One region of the Sporosarcina sp. FSL K6-1540 genome, then DNA from elsewhere that is predicted to be linked to it. Evidence: predicted binding sites of a transcription regulator. Region 1 holds the regulator's gene; each other region holds the start of a gene.
What was found. The regulator LexA, encoded in region 1, represses DNA repair genes until DNA is damaged. The targets are predictions, from matches to a motif close to CGAACATATGTTCG.
Positions count from the first base shown of each region.

Region 2: a site for LexA is predicted at 1,605-1,618, ahead of uvrB (excinuclease ABC subunit UvrB). Genes of this name have one in related genera too.
Region 3: a site for LexA is predicted at 3,238-3,251, ahead of parE (DNA topoisomerase IV subunit B). Genes of this name have one in related genera too.

Region 1 is NZ_CP152018.1:102,708-108,061, forward strand. Features, by position in the region: gene MKY15_RS00485 (recombinase family protein) at 1-232, opposite strand, end outside; gene MKY15_RS00490 (LysM peptidoglycan-binding domain-containing protein) at 229-537, opposite strand; gene lexA (transcriptional repressor LexA) at 743-1,363, shown strand; gene MKY15_RS00500 (methionine gamma-lyase family protein) at 1,594-2,856, opposite strand; gene MKY15_RS00505 (trimeric intracellular cation channel family protein) at 3,002-3,601, shown strand; gene hfq (RNA chaperone Hfq) at 4,076-4,303, opposite strand; gene miaA (tRNA (adenosine(37)-N6)-dimethylallyltransferase MiaA) at 4,349-5,296, opposite strand; gene MKY15_RS00520 (alpha/beta hydrolase) at 5,280-5,354, opposite strand, start outside.
Region 2 is NZ_CP152018.1:2,436,699-2,442,052, forward strand. Features, by position in the region: gene MKY15_RS11425 (ABC transporter permease) at 1-1,062, shown strand, start outside; gene MKY15_RS11430 (IDEAL domain-containing protein) at 1,291-1,527, shown strand; gene uvrB (excinuclease ABC subunit UvrB) at 1,685-3,667, shown strand; gene uvrA (excinuclease ABC subunit UvrA) at 3,675-5,354, shown strand, end outside.
Region 3 is NZ_CP152018.1:3,974,254-3,979,607, forward strand. Features, by position in the region: gene acnA (aconitate hydratase AcnA) at 1-1,085, shown strand, start outside; gene MKY15_RS18700 (thioesterase family protein) at 1,194-1,619, shown strand; gene MKY15_RS18705 (hypothetical protein) at 1,619-1,921, shown strand; gene MKY15_RS18710 (HesB/YadR/YfhF family protein) at 2,032-2,325, opposite strand; gene plsY (glycerol-3-phosphate 1-O-acyltransferase PlsY) at 2,363-2,965, opposite strand; gene parE (DNA topoisomerase IV subunit B) at 3,266-5,242, shown strand; gene parC (DNA topoisomerase IV subunit A) at 5,239-5,354, shown strand, end outside.

The DNA.
Region 1 (5,354 bases):
TTAGGATTGCATCGACTTCCTCGTCACGGATGTAATCCAGCAGACTTAGAAGCCCCTCACGGTCAATGTCAAAACCGCTATGCTTATCCATAAATGTCGCGACATGTTCGAGACCGAGTTCAGTTGCCAAGTCCACAAGCTCCTCTTCTTGCCTCACCAGTGACATTTCCTGCGTTTCTTTCTCAGTGCTCACCCGGCAATAGATGACACATCTTTTATAGTGCCCTGTCATCGATTAACACCCGCCAGTTGTGTATTGTTTTCCCCCACAGTCCGTACAGCAGGCAAAAGTAGATCCTCGCCTCTTTTTATTGTAGCAGATGATAGGTCATTCAATTTTATCACTTCTTTGATCCATTTATCTGTAGACATATTATCCGAGTGAAGATAAGCGAGACCCCAAAGCGTATCCCCTTCAGTAATTGTTATTTTCGTGACCATTTGTTCCTTCTCGTATTTACTTACACCTATAATTGCAAAAACCATACATAAAACGATAATAAGTACAACATAGCTATTTCTTTTAATAAAAGTCATCATTACTCCCCCCTTACGAATACTTGTTCGGAATGCTTGTTCTCATTATAGAAAAGGAAAATGAGTTTGTCAACACTTATTCGAACCTGTGTTTGCCATTTATACAAGAGACTGATATAATGAATCTATCGAAAAGACTAGATTGTCGGGAATTTATTTTACGACTTTCGGAAATTAGCAGAATATAAGGTGAGAGGTGAATAGGATGCAAAAAATTTCAAAAAGGCAGGAAGATATTTTGTCTTTCATTAAATCTGAAGTGAAGAAAAAAGGTTATCCACCATCCGTGAGAGAAATTGGCGAGGCTGTCGGTTTGGCATCAAGTTCGACTGTTCACGGGCATTTAGCGCGATTGGAAAGCAAAGGTTTCATTAGAAGAGACCCGACAAAACCGAGAGCAATTGAAGTACTCGATCCAGAAGGCTTAGAAACGTTGAAACCCGGCGTTCTTCACGTACCTCTTGTCGGTAAAGTTACGGCTGGTCTTCCAATTACAGCTATTGAAAATATAGAAGAGTACTTCCCACTACCTGAATCTTTTGGTACATCGGAAGACAATCTGTTCATGCTTGAAATAGTTGGTAACAGTATGATTGAGGCCGGAATTTTGAATGGCGACTATGTTGTCGTTAAACAACAACAGACAGCAAATAACGGCGAGATTGTCGTGGCAATGACCGAATACGATGAAGCTACAGTGAAACGTTTCTTTAAAGAAAAAGATTATTTCCGTCTGCAACCTGAGAATGCTTCAATGGATCCAATCATCCTTGATAACGTATCAATTCTAGGTAAGGTAGTTGGCGTTTATCGTATGATTCATTAATTCTAAGTATGCAAAAGGGCTGTTTCCTTCGATTGAAGGAAACAGCCCTTTTTATTTGTAGCGTTGACGTGACAGTTTTCGGCTTTGCCGTGACAGTTCACCGTCTTGCCCTCACAGTTTTCCGCTTTGCCCTCACAGTTTCGCTGATTGCCATGACAGTTCGGCGTTGCCATTACAGTTTTCCGCATTGCCCTCACAGTTCCACTGATTGCCGTGTCAGTTCGTTTAATTTAATTCCCGATTAAGTTTTCCTTAACTAGTTTACCGATTGAAGATAGCACGGCTACTTTTACATGCTCGTACGTCAAGCCACCTTGGACATACGCCGTATAGGGCGGTCTGATGGGGCCGTCTGCCGTCAGTTCGATGCTGGAGCCTTGGATGAATGTCCCTGCCGCCATGATGACATCGTCGGTGTAGCCGGGCATATACGACGGCTCAGGGGCGTAGTGCGCATTGATAGGCGAGTTTTCTTGAATTGACCGACAGAACGCAATCATTTGATCGGCATTTTCAAAGGATACCGACTGAATTAGATCGGTTCTTTTTTCTGTGTAATGCGGCGATGTGTTGAGTCCGAAACTTTCTAGAAGTGCTGCGGTGAAAAGCGCTCCTTTTACGGCTTGACTGACAACATGTGGCGCTAGGAAAAATCCTTGGTACATTTCCCGCAGCGTATCCAGCGATGCCCCGGCTTCTGCCCCTAGACCTGGTGAAGTCATCCGGTATGCACACTTTTCAACGAGGTCTGCACGCCCAGCGATATAACCACCCGTTCTTGCGAGACCTCCACCCGGATTTTTGATCAGTGAACCTGCCATTAAGTCAACACCGACTTGAATCGGCTCTTGTTCCTCGACAAATTCGCCATAACAGTTGTCGACAAACACAACGAGGTCAGGATTGATGGCCTTCACTTTACGAACCATTTCACCAATTTCATCCACCATGAAAGATGGACGGTCTGAATAGCCTTTTGACCGCTGGATACCAATCATTTTCGTCTTACTGTGAATGTTTTTAGCGACTTCTTCAAAATCGACTGTACCATCTTCATTCAAATCGATATGTTTATAGGTGATGCCATAATCATGCAGTGAACCCGTGTCTTTCCCTTTTCCAGAAACAATGGAGTCCAATGTATCATAAGGTTTCCCTGTAATATAAAGGAGCTCATCACCTGGTCGCAGGATTCCGAAAAGACTGATTGAAATAGCATGTGTTCCAGATATAATTTGATTGCGTACTAGGCAATCTTCTGCTCCAAAAACGTCAGCGTATACTTGTTCTAATACATCTCGGCCCGCGTCATCATAGCCGTAACCTGTTGAACCAGTCAGGTGAAAATCGCTCACCGTATTTTTACGGAACGCAGCGAGTACTTTCCGTTGATTGTAAAAGGCAGTTTTTTCGATACCTTTGAAAAATGGTGCAAGTTTCTCTTCGATCGCTTCCGCATTCTCAAATAAAAGGTCGTCTTGTTCTGTAAACATAATTGGTATTCCTCATTTCATTAAATAGTCACTTCATTATCTTATCAGTCTGTCCGTAGAGGTCAACGTTTACAAGGTTTTCGTCATTGATTATTAATTGTTATCTGTTAGAATTCTTAAGGGTATATTGAATGGAGGAAATGAAGTGGCTTGGGATGTTTTTAGTTTTATCGGTACGGCAGCATTCGCTATCTCGGGCGCAATTGTTGCGATGGAAGAGGAATATGATATTTTTGGCGTTTATATATTGGGTATGGTCACTGCTTTTGGCGGTGGTGCAGTTCGTAATGTTTTAATAGGTGTGCCTGTCTCTGTATTATGGGATCAGCAATTCTTATTTTTTGTAGCAAGTATTTTGATAACCATTATTTTCTTTTTTTCTAGGTATCTTCTTTCCCATTGGAATAGATGGGGTAATTACTTTGATGCAATCGGATTGGCTGCATTCGCCATTCAAGGCGCCATGCTTGCCATATCACTGAACATGTCAATTTATGCAGTTATGGTTGCAGCAGTTCTAACGGGAGCAGGTGGTGGTGTCATCCGTGACTTGCTCGCAGGAAGGAAGCCACTCGTCTTCAAACGGGACATCTACGCAGTGTGGGCTGCACTCGCCGGTCTTATAGTCGGCCTCGGGCTATTCAAGAGTGATCTGGCACTTTATGCGTTACTTGTGATGACAGCCGGTCTACGTATTTTCTCGCTTGTTTTCCAATGGAAATTGCCAAATGGAAAAATTCATTAAAACCAAAAGCGGAACGGGGATTTTACTCCCTGTTCCGCTTTTGGTTACGTCTAGACTTCAGCGCCTAGAGGCTCGGTCATAAGTCGGTCCAACTATGCGGCAAAGAACGCCGCTTCGTCGGCACGTCTTATGTCTGCCATCTCTGAACAGGCGCTTCCGCTTTTGGTTACGTCTAGACTCCAGCGCCTAGAGGCTCGGTCATAAGTCGGTCCAACTATGCGGCAAAGAACGCCGCTTCGTCGGCACGTCTTATGTCTGCCGCGGGCCCACAGGATGTGGGTCATGCAGCTGTTGCCACAGGAAGTGGCGCACTTAAGCTACATTCATTTGTTACAGGCGCTTCCGCTTTTGGTTATGTCTAGACTTCAGCGCCTAGAGGCTCGGTCATAAGTCGGTCCAACTATGCGGCAAAGAACGCCGCTTCGTCGGCACGTCTTATGTCTGCCGCCTCTGACCAGGCGCTTTCGCTTTTGGTTATTCCGTTTCGTCTTTTAAAATTACCGGTTTCGTTGGGACATATGTGGAGATCGCATGTTTATAAATTAGTTGTTGCTTGCCGTCCGACTCAAGCAAGACGGTATAATTGTCATACGATTTAATAAGTCCTTTCAATTGAAATCCATTCAGTAAGAATACCGTTACAAATGTATTATTCTTTCGTAACGAGTTTAAAAACGTTTCTTGCATGTTAACCTGTTTCATACGCCGAATCCTCCAGTTGTCATAGCTATATTTCTAGTGCTCCACTTACTTTATTCGACCCGGATTATCGAAACCCTTCAAGATTGCCAAAATTCTATTTACAATTTCAGTAGTTCCCAATTCTGCATCGACCCAGCTGATGGCCAGTTTGTTGCGGAAATAGGTCATTTGCCGTTTTGCGTAGTTACGCGTATTTTTTTTAATTAATTCAACAGCGTCGTCTAGTAACAACTTCTCTTCGATATATTGATGAAGTTCTTTATAGCCAATCGCTTGTACAGATTGTACGCCACGAATTTCTTCATCCCATAATCGATTAGCCTCCTCTAGAAGACCTTTCTCCATCATTATGTCGACACGGAGACCAATCCGTTCATAGAGCACATCGCGGTCCATTTCAAGACCAACAATGAGATGGTCATAAAGAGATGCGTGTCCTGCGTCGTCTTCATGGTCTTCCTTTGTTTTACCTGTAACTTCAATGATTTCAAGCGCTCGAACAAGCCGGCGATGATTATTCGGGTGAATTTTTTCAGCACTCACCGGGTCAAGCTCAACCAGTTTTCCATACAGATATGCGGCCCCTTTTTCAGCAAGTTCCTGCTCCAAGCGTTTCCTTACTTCTAGATCCGCCGCTTCTTCTGTAAAACGGAAATCGAACAGTACGGATTGAATGTATAATCCGGTACCCCCTACGATGATTGGAGTTTTTCCACGGCCCTGTATATCTTTTATCCACTTTCGTACATCCGTTTGGTACTCTGCAACAGAAAAAGGTTCATTCGGTTCTTTTACATCGAATAAATGATGCGGGATGCCATTCATCTCTTCTACTGTGATTTTGGCTGTCCCGATATCAAGCCCTTTGTATACTTGCATCGCATCACCATTAATGACTTCCCCGCCAATTATTTTGGCAAGTTCAATACTTAACGACGTCTTTCCAGATGCTGTTGGTCCGACGATTGCGATTACTTCAGGATATTTGCTCATTTTTTTCAATCCAGTCATAAACGGTTTTGAATACGTGTTGACGGTTCTTTTCATGGAG
Region 2 (5,354 bases), 2.3 Mb from region 1:
AAGGAAGTGCCAGCGGAATTCCCTGCAGCGTTGCTTACGGCTCTCATACTTGGATTAGCGCTCACCTTTTCGCCGCCAGTGACGCTATTGAAACCTGCTGACACGGTTTATTTCCTACCACTGGAACAAAAGCTTATTACGTATATGAAACGGGCTTTGAGTTGGAGCTTCTATTCCCAATTGCCATTACCATTTATTTTATATATTGTGGCGTTGCCGTTACTTTCAGCTACAGGGACCGGTTCAAAGATGGAATACATCGTTATCGCAGTTTTGATACTAGTTATTAAGCGAGTATTCATTGAGTCGGAATATAATTTCAGACATGTTTTGGATGGAAAAGGGATCTGGCTAGATAGGGCCGTCCGGTTTTTATTGGCGGGAACCATAATTTATGCAGGTCTTGAAGGAAGTCTAATTATACTTCTGATTATTGGTGTACTCATTGTACTGTACAACTTCTATTGGCGAAAAAAGAGAATGCTAAAACCATTCCCTTACGATCATTTCATATCACTCGAACAGAATCGGATGATGCGTTTTTACCGTTTTGCCAATTACTTCACAGACGTCCCGCATTTGAAAGGATCCATTAGTAGAAGAGCATGGCTCGGTTTTGCGATGGGATCCCCGAATTTCGGTAAGCCTGTAGCACAACCGTATTTAATCAGACGTACATTTATACGCACGGATGATATTTTTTGGCTCTGGGTAAGGCTCACTGCTTTATCGGCGCTTGGAGCGATTTTCATCCCGTTTCCGATTGTTGTATTTATTTTCGCAGGAGCGCTTGCATTTGCCTCTGCCGTACAACTTATCCACGCATTGCGGGCAGGGGACGATTTTCGGATGGATATGCTATTTCCTGAAAAGGAAGACACCCGCCCGGATGCTATTAAAAGAATCGTTCGTACAGTCCAATGGATTCAGGCGGCAGTAGTCACATGCGCTGCACTGTATCTCTATGGGGTTTCTGTAACACCTCTTCTTGTCGGGGCTGTCATTCTCATCATCTCTGAGGCTACTATCAGATTGACTGTAGAGAAAAAAGAATATGACTAAGAAAAGTCGCCCCGTTTGCAATCATTTGCAGACGGGGCGTTTGTTTGTAGAAAAGGAAGTATGAATTTCTCGTCATGGAACAGCGTCTAGACTCGAGTGGGCTAAACGGCGCCTTACGCTTTTCTTTGATAAATTATGACTAAATATAAAAATAGAATATTCCAATAAACCTTGCAACTTATCTCTGAAATTAGATATACTAAATAAAAGGCATCAGGGGTGATAGGGATGGAGAACAATTATTCATATGCCGAGTTTTTAAAAGCTGTAGGGAAAAACAGTACTTCGCTCCAAGCGGAAAAACTGCTGAATGAAATTTATTTAGATCTTTTTTTGAAACATATACACAGAGAGCAGACAAAGAGTAGGTTCATGGGATTGATTGACCTTGCGCTTGACAGTAGGGATGAAAGCGCATTCCTACTGTATTCCAAAAGACTGGGCAAACTTGAAGAGAATGATTGAAAAATGCAAGGACGCTACATGTTGAGTAGACATGCAGCGTTTTTTTGTGTGTGTTTATAAAAGTGAAAATTAGTGGAAAAACGTACGTTCGCTTTTTACTCGTCAAAAGATGGGTAAAGTGATAAGATAGATGTAACTGATAGAGGAGGTTTTTCCGATGGTCGGAAAATTCAATTTGCAAGCCCCTTATACACCACAAGGCGATCAGCCGTCTGCAATCGCACAACTATTAGAAGGACATAACCGAGGTGAGAAGCACCAAACTTTGCTCGGTGCAACCGGGACTGGAAAAACATTTACCGTGTCGAATGTCTTGACGGAGATTAACAAACCGACTCTCGTTATCGCTCACAACAAAACGTTAGCGGGTCAATTATATAGTGAATTTAAAGAGTTTTTTCCTGACAATGCAGTCGAATACTTTGTCAGTTTCTATGATTATTATCAGCCAGAAGCGTATATCGCGCATACTGACACCTTCATTGAAAAAGACTCAAGCATCAATGATGAAATTGATAAATTACGTCACTCTGCAACATCTTCCTTATTTGAAAGGAATGACGTACTCATTGTTGCATCTGTCTCTTGCATTTATGGTCTAGGTTCCCCAGAAGAATACAGCGCACATGTTGTTTCTCTTCGTCCAGGTATGGAAATCGGACGCAATGAACTGCTTCGCAGATTTGTAGATATTCAATACGAACGCAATGACGTAAGTTTCACTCGAGGTACGTTCCGGGTACGCGGCGATGTTGTTGAACTTTTGCCAGCATCCCAGGATGAACATTGCTTACGTATCGAGTTTTTCGGTGATGAAATCGAACGAATTCGCGAAGTGGATTCACTGACAGGCGAAATCCTCGGTGAACGTGAACACGTTGCCATATTCCCCGCATCTCACTTTGTTACTGGTGAAGAAAAAATGGTGAAAGCAATTGAAAACATTGAAATTGAACTGGAAGAACGTTTGAAAGAGTTTCGTGCCCAGGACAAATTATTGGAAGCGCAACGTCTTGAACAACGGACACGCTATGATCTTGAAATGATGCGAGAAATGGGCTTCTGTTCGGGTATTGAAAACTATTCCCGTCATTTAACACTCCGTCCTGCAGGAGCGATACCGTATACATTGCTTGACTATTTCCCAGATGATTTCCTCATTATTGTAGATGAAAGTCATGTCTCATTGCCACAAATCCGTGGTATGTATAACGGTGACCAGGCACGGAAAAATGTCCTTGTTGACCATGGTTTCCGTTTGCCTTCAGCACTCGACAACAGACCGCTTACATTCCAAGAATTCGAAAACCATGTCCACGAGGCGATTTATGTTTCTGCGACACCAGGCCCTTACGAAATTGAGCATACTCCTGAGATGATTCAACAGATTATCCGCCCGACTGGTCTACTAGATCCGACGATTGAAATCCGTCCGATTGAAGGGCAGATTGATGATTTGATAGGTCAAATAAGAGAACGGACTAAAAACAATGAACGTGTTCTAATTACGACGTTAACAAAAAAAATGTCCGAAGATTTGACCGATTACTTGAAGGAAATTGGTATAAAAGTTCAATACCTTCATTCTGACATTAAAACACTTGAACGAATTGAAACGTTAAGAGAACTGCGAATAGGCACATATGATGTCCTTGTGGGTATTAACCTCTTAAGAGAAGGGATAGACATTCCTGAAGTATCGCTTGTTGTAATCTTGGATGCTGATAAAGAAGGGTTTCTACGTTCTGAGCGAGCACTTATTCAGACGATGGGTCGTGCTGCCCGTAATTCCAATGGACATGTCATTTTATATGCAGATAGAATGACGGACTCCATGGCGAAAGCAATTGGGGAAACGGAGCGACGTCGGGACATTCAACGAAAATATAATGAAAAACATGGCATAACACCTACGACAATCAAAAAGGAAATCCGTGATGTGATTCGTGCAACAGCAGTATCAGAAGAAGCTATTTCCTATTTAGAAAAAGTAACACAAGGCAAGAAGTTGACAAAAGACGAAAAAACAAAGCTGCTTGTAACTTTGGAAAAAGAGATGAAAGAGGCAGCGAAAGCACTCGACTTCGAACGTGCTGCTGAACTAAGGGATACAATCATGGAATTGAAGGCTGAAAGGTAGGGTTTTTATGAAGAATAAAGAAATCATCATACAAGGCGCACGAGCGAATAATTTGAAAAATATTAACATAAATATCCCTCGTGACAAATTGGTCGTCATGACAGGTCTTTCGGGGTCAGGGAAGTCCTCCCTCGCTTTCGATACAATTTACGCGGAAGGGCAGCGAAGGTACGTTGAATCATTATCTTCTTATGCGCGACAGTTTTTAGGTCAGATGGACAAGCCGGATGTGGATGTCATTGAAGGGCTATCACCGGCAATTTCAATTGATCAAAAGACGACGAGCCGCAATCCCCGCTCGACCGTAGGAACTGCAACGGAAATATACGACTATCTACGTCTTCTTTATGCACGTGTTGGCAAACCAATCTGCCCGATTCACGGAACGGAAATTTCGTCCCAAACGATTGAGCAAATGGTTGACCGCCTTATGAAATTACCAGAACGTGCGCGTATTCAAGTTCTGGCACCGATTGTTTCAGGTCGTAAAGGAACACATGTGAAATTAATCGAAGATATTAAGAAGCAAGGGTATGTACGAATTCGAGTCAACGGTGAAATTATAGATCTTGACGACAATATTGAATTGAACAAAAACAAGAAGCATACGATTGAGGTTGTCATCGACCGGATTGTTATGAAGGAAGACATTGCGCCACGTCTGAGCGACTCTCTTGAATCGGCTCTACGTCTTGCGGATGGTACTGTTTTGGTTGACGTCATGGACGGGGAAGAAATCCTGTTCAGTGAACACCATGCTTGTCCATTATGCGGTTTTTCAATTGGCGAACTTGAACCAAGAATGTTTTCGTTCAACAGTCCGTTTGGCGCTTGTCAGGAATGTGATGGACTGGGGACAAAGCAAGAAGTCGACCCGGAATTAATCGTGCCAGATCCAACGCTGTCGTTAAAAGATCATGCAATTGCGCCATGGGAGCCGACAAGCTCTCAATACTATCCGGAACTTTTAAAAACTGTCGCGAATCATTTTGGCATATCAATGGATGTACCGGTAAATGAATTGCCAGACGATGAACTTGATAAAATATTAAATGGCTCGAAAGATGAAAAAATTCGATTCCGTTACACAAATGAATTTGGTGGAACGCGGGATAGCAATATTTACTTTGAAGGTGTTTTGGCAAATGTAGAGCGCCGCTTTAAAGAAACTTCTTCAGATTATATCCGTGAACAGATGGAGAAGTATATGTCACAGCGGCCATGTCCTACTTGCGCTGGCTACCGGTTGAAGGAAGAGTCACTTGCGGTAAAAGTGAATGGCGTCCATATCGGAAAAGTGACGGAATTGTCCATTACTGAAGCAGACGAGTTTTTCAAAAACCTTGTGCTATCTGAAAAAGATACACAAATTGCGAAGCTTATATTGCGTGAAATTGAAGAACGTCTTGGATTCCTAATTAATGTTGGACTCGATTATTTGTCATTATCGAGGGCGGCAGGAACGCTATCCGGCGGCGAAGCTCAGCGAATTCGATTGGCAACGCAAATTGGTTCAAGGCTGACAGGCGTTCTTTATATTTTAGATGAACCATCTATTGGACTTCATCAGCGAGATAATGATCGGCTCATTGGTACATTGAAAAGTATGCGCGACATCGGCAATACACTGATTGTTGTTGAGCATGATGAAGATACGATGATGGCTGCCGATTATTTAATTGATATC
Region 3 (5,354 bases), 850 kb from region 1:
GTAACTTTGAAGGACGTATTCACCCACTTGTGAAAGCAAACTACTTGGCTTCACCGCCACTTGTTGTTGCTTATGCACTTGCTGGAACAGTCGATATCGACTTCGAAAAAGATCCAATTGGTAAAGACAAAGAAGGCTTTGATGTCTTCTTCAAAGATATTTGGCCTACTACGGAAGAAATTCAAGCAGTTGTTAAATCAACAGTTACTCCTGAGTTATTCCGTAAAGAATATGCACGGGTATTCACTGAGAACGAAGCATGGAATGCAATTGAAACTACAGACGATTCATTGTATGATTTCGATGAAAACTCAACGTATATTCAAAACCCACCATTCTTCGAAGGACTTGCAAAAGAACCGGCTGACATTCAAGCACTTTCAGGGCTTCGTGTCATTGGTAAATTTGGCGATTCAATCACAACGGACCATATTTCACCTGCAGGCGCAATCGGTAAAGATACACCGGCTGGTAAATACTTGATCGACAATGGCGTAAGCCCTCGTTTCTTCAACTCGTACGGTTCACGCCGTGGTAACCATGAAGTAATGATGCGCGGTACATTCGCTAATATCCGTATTCGTAACCAAATTGCGAAAGGCACAGAAGGCGGATTCACGACTTACTGGCCAACAAAAGAGATTATGCCAATTTATGATGCTGCTATGAAGTATCAAGAAGAAGGCACGGGTCTTGCAATCATCACTGGTAAAGACTACGGAATGGGTTCTTCACGTGACTGGGCTGCGAAAGGTACATCACTTCTCGGTATCAGAACAGTTATCGCTGAAAGCTACGAGCGTATTCACCGTTCAAACCTTGTTATGATGGGCGTACTTCCACTTCAATTCATGAAAGGCGATAGTGCTGAAACACTTGGCCTTACTGGTGAAGAAGAAATCAACGTTAATATCGCAGAAGGCGTTAAACCACGCGACATTCTGAAAGTAACAGCAACTGCGAAAAACGGTTCTGTCAAAGAATTCGACGTACTAGCACGCTTTGACTCAGAAGTTGAAGTTGACTACTACCGTCACGGCGGAATCCTGCAAATGGTTCTTCGTGATAAAATGAAAACGAACTAATTTTAATAGGTAGAGGTGTCCGATTTAATCGGGCACCTTTTTTCTGCTTAGACTTCAGTTCAGCTTTTTCAGCATGGCTTTTGTATAATGGGTAGTGAGGTGATGGTAGTGTTTATCAGTGAAAAAGAAATTGAAATCAGATATGCAGAGACAGATCAGATGGGAATCGTCTATCACGCGAATTATTTAGTATGGATGGAGATCGGACGTACGAAGTTGATTGAGGACTTAGGCTATACATACGCGCAACTGGAGGCAGATGGCTTCTTGTCGCCGGTGACGGACTTATCTATTCAATATAAGGCAGCGATGAAATACGGACAGAAAGCGACTGTACGGACGTGGGTAGAGTCACACGGAAGGCTACGTACAACTTATGGCTATGAAATCCTCCATGAGGACGGCACAATTTCAGCAACAGCAAAATCGGAACATGTCGTCGTGAGAAAAGGCTCATTTCGTCCCGTTTCCCTAAAGAAAATCGCGCCAGATTGGGATGCTAAATATACAGAAGTGAAGCGATGTAAAGACTAATGGCATTTGGGATACAGCGTGTAGAACTGCGAGCTTGGAAAAAAGCAGTTAGTGAAGGGGAAATGGCATTTTTAACTCATTACTGGCTTGATGAACGCTTTCCAGGATACAATACAGTAACCAAAGCAGGTTGCGCAGATATCAGCAAACTTGTCGAATGGGGCAAGCAATATGGATTGAAGCGGGAGTGGATCGATATGAGGGAAGATTATCCTCATTTTGATTTGTTTGGTAAACACGAACGAGACATTTTACTTAAAGAAGGACTCCATAATCAATTAAAACGGTTCAATCTACTTTAATGAGTGTGTAGTATAACAGTTTCAAGTTTTTTGGAGTTAATAATTGTCTATTGTCAGCAAAGCCTTACCTACTCATAAATAAATGAAGAAAAGCGTGAGGCATATGGCCATCACGCTTTTTCGTATGAATAAATAAGTTCATGCAGTTTAGGATCCACATTGACATGTAGGTCATGACCAAGGAAATACCATTTGTCTCGGCTTTCGATATAATAACGAACACTATTATGCTCTGTTTCAATGGCTACTTCATCCGGTTGCTCTTTCGTTACACCAAGTGAAAAGCCTGCCTGAATCGAACTGGATCCACCGTATCTTGCAAAAAAGCGGATAGCATCACCAGGTTCAGCTTCCATCTCCTCTTTAAACCACAAAAGCGCTTCTTTCGACAAAATAATCTTCATTGGAAACACCAGCCTTTCCGTTGCTACATCCATTGTATTATAACCACTTCACTTTTGGCTCGGTTCCTGCTTTGATCCGACCGATATTCTCCCGGTGACGATAGAAGATAAAGGCACCGAAAAGACCAATCATCACCATCAAATAAATATCGCCTGTTCGGAGGTAAAAATAGATACTGTATACAAATCCAACGACAGATACGATCATTGATGATAAGCTCACCATTTTCGTTACTTTTAAAGCGATGAAAAATGTTGCGAGCACAATGATGAAAACAGGCCATTCATAGGCAAGCAACACACCGCCGGATGTCGCTACAGCTTTGCCACCTTTGAAATGGGCGAAGACGGGATACATATGTCCGACGACTGCAAGAAGTCCTGGAATAAGAGGGTGGACGCTAACACTGTCGAAAATAGGCAAGAGCGGCAATAATGCAGCTGCAGTACCTTTTAAAATATCCAGAATAGTTACGGTAAGTCCCGCTGTTTTGCCGAGTACACGGAAGGTATTCGTACCACCTAGGTTGCCGCTACCATGTTGTCGGATGTCGGTCTTGTAAAAAAGTTTCCCAACCCAGAGTGCAGAAGGAATTGAGCCAATTAAATAAGCAAGTAGTAAAAGTATGATAAGTTCCATTGACGTACTCCTTTTTTAGTTTGTCTATGTATAGACCTAGTTTAGCAGAACCGTGAAGTTGCGACAATGGGCTTCATGTGAAGAATGAGCGAACCAAGTTAAGCAGTTATAGCCTGATTTCTGATTTTTGTACCCCTAACAGCTGATTTGAGAGACGAACAATTTCCTGTCTTCGTTGCAATAAAAGTCTATCTTCTATACAATTAATTGAGCAAGCTTCCGAAAACGTTGATTTGACAAGCTTTAAAGGAAGCAGTACGATTATATAATAGAGAACATTTGTTTGATGGAGGTTGCACTTTGACGAAAAACGTAGATAATTATACGTATGATGATGATTCGATACAAATACTTGAAGGCCTCGATGCAGTACGAAAAAGACCAGGTATGTACATTGGGTCAACTGATTCCCGTGGACTTCACCACCTTGTCTATGAGATTGTAGATAATGCGGTAGATGAGGCGCTAGCGGGATTTGGTAATGAGGTAGACGTTACACTTCATAAAGACGGAAGCGTCAGTGTGCGGGACTACGGGCGGGGGATGCCAACAGGAATTCACCAGTCGGGTAAACCAACGACAGAGGTAATCCTGACCGTTCTCCACGCAGGCGGCAAGTTCGGACAAGGCGGATACAAAACAAGCGGTGGACTTCATGGCGTTGGCGCATCAGTCGTAAACGCATTGTCAGAAAAACTCGAAGTCACGATTTTTCGTGACGGCAAAAAGTTCTGTCAACGCTTCGAAAAAGGTGGTAAGCCAGCCACTACACTTGAACAAATTGGAACAACACGTGAAAAAGGGACGCTCATTCATTTCAAACCGGATGCGACGATCTTCTCTACGTTAAAATATCATTATGAAACGATTAGTGAACGCTTACGGGAGTCTGCATTCCTGTTAAAAGGCTTGAAAATCGAGCTAAAAGAAGAAGGAACGGACAAGCATGAAATCTTTCAATACGAAACTGGCATTGAAGCTTTCATCTCTTATCTGAATGAAGAGAAGGACGTTTTGCATGAGGTAGCTTACTTGGAAGGCGAATCAGAAGGCATAGAGGTCGAATTTGCGTTCCAATTTAGTGATGGTTACTCAGAAACGATTTTATCATTTGTGAATAACGTTCGAACAAAAGACGGTGGAACACATGAAACCGGTGCCAAAACCGGTATGACACGTGTATTTAATGAATATGCAAGAAAAGCGGGTTTATTAAAAGAAAAAGACAAAAACCTTGAAGGTGCGGATATCCGTGAAGGTATTGCGGCAATCGTATCAGTCCGTATACCGGAAGAAATTTTGCAGTTTGAGGGACAGACGAAAGGCAAACTCGGGACAAGTGAAGCAAGAGGCGTAACCGATTCAATCGTTTCGCAAAAACTTCTGTATTTCCTTGAAGAGAATGCAGATTTAAGTGCGTCCCTCGTACGTAAAGCAATTCGGGCGCATCAAGCACGTGAGGCGGCGCGAAAAGCGCGCGAAGATGCGCGTTCAGGTAAAAAGAGAAAAAGATCAGATACACTACTATCGGGTAAATTAACACCTGCGCAATCCAGGAATGCTGCGAAAAACGAACTCTACCTGGTCGAAGGTGACTCTGCCGGCGGCTCTGCAAAACAAGGACGGGACCGTGTATTCCAGGCAATCCTTCCATTACGAGGGAAAGTACTTAATACTGAAAAAGCAAAACTCGAGGATATCATGAAAAACGAAGAAATCAATATGATTATCCATGCAATCGGGGGCGGCGTAGGATCAGACTTCCAAGTCGCAGACATCGCTTATGATAAAGTAATCATAATGACGGATGCGGATACGGACGGTGCACATATTCAAGTGCTGTTGTTGACGTTCTTCTACCGTTACATGAAACCGCTAATTGAAGCAGGAAAAGTATATATTGCATTGCCTCCTCTTTACAAAGTTTTCAAAGGGACAGGGAAGAGCGAAAAATTTGCATATGCATGGACTGAAGGCACAGAACTTAATAAAGCGATAGAGAAAGTCGGCAAAGGATATATGCTCCAACGCTACAAAGGTCTTGGGGAAATGAATGCCGATCAGTTATGGGAAACGACTATGGATCCTGAAACACGTACATTGATCCGTGTAACGATTGAAGACAGCGCTACAGTTGAACGTCGAGTAACGACACTAATGGGCGATAAAGTAGAGCCAAGACGACGCTGGATTGAAGAGAACGTCGATTTCGGTACACAGGAAGAGCACAATATTTTAGACAACGAATTTTTGCACGTTGAGGGGGATTTTGAATGACACCATCAGAAAGCTACCAAGACCTTCCCCTGGAAGAAGTGATCGGTGACCGGTTTGGACGATATAGTAAGTACATCATCCAGGACCGGGCATTGCCTGACGCACGCGATGG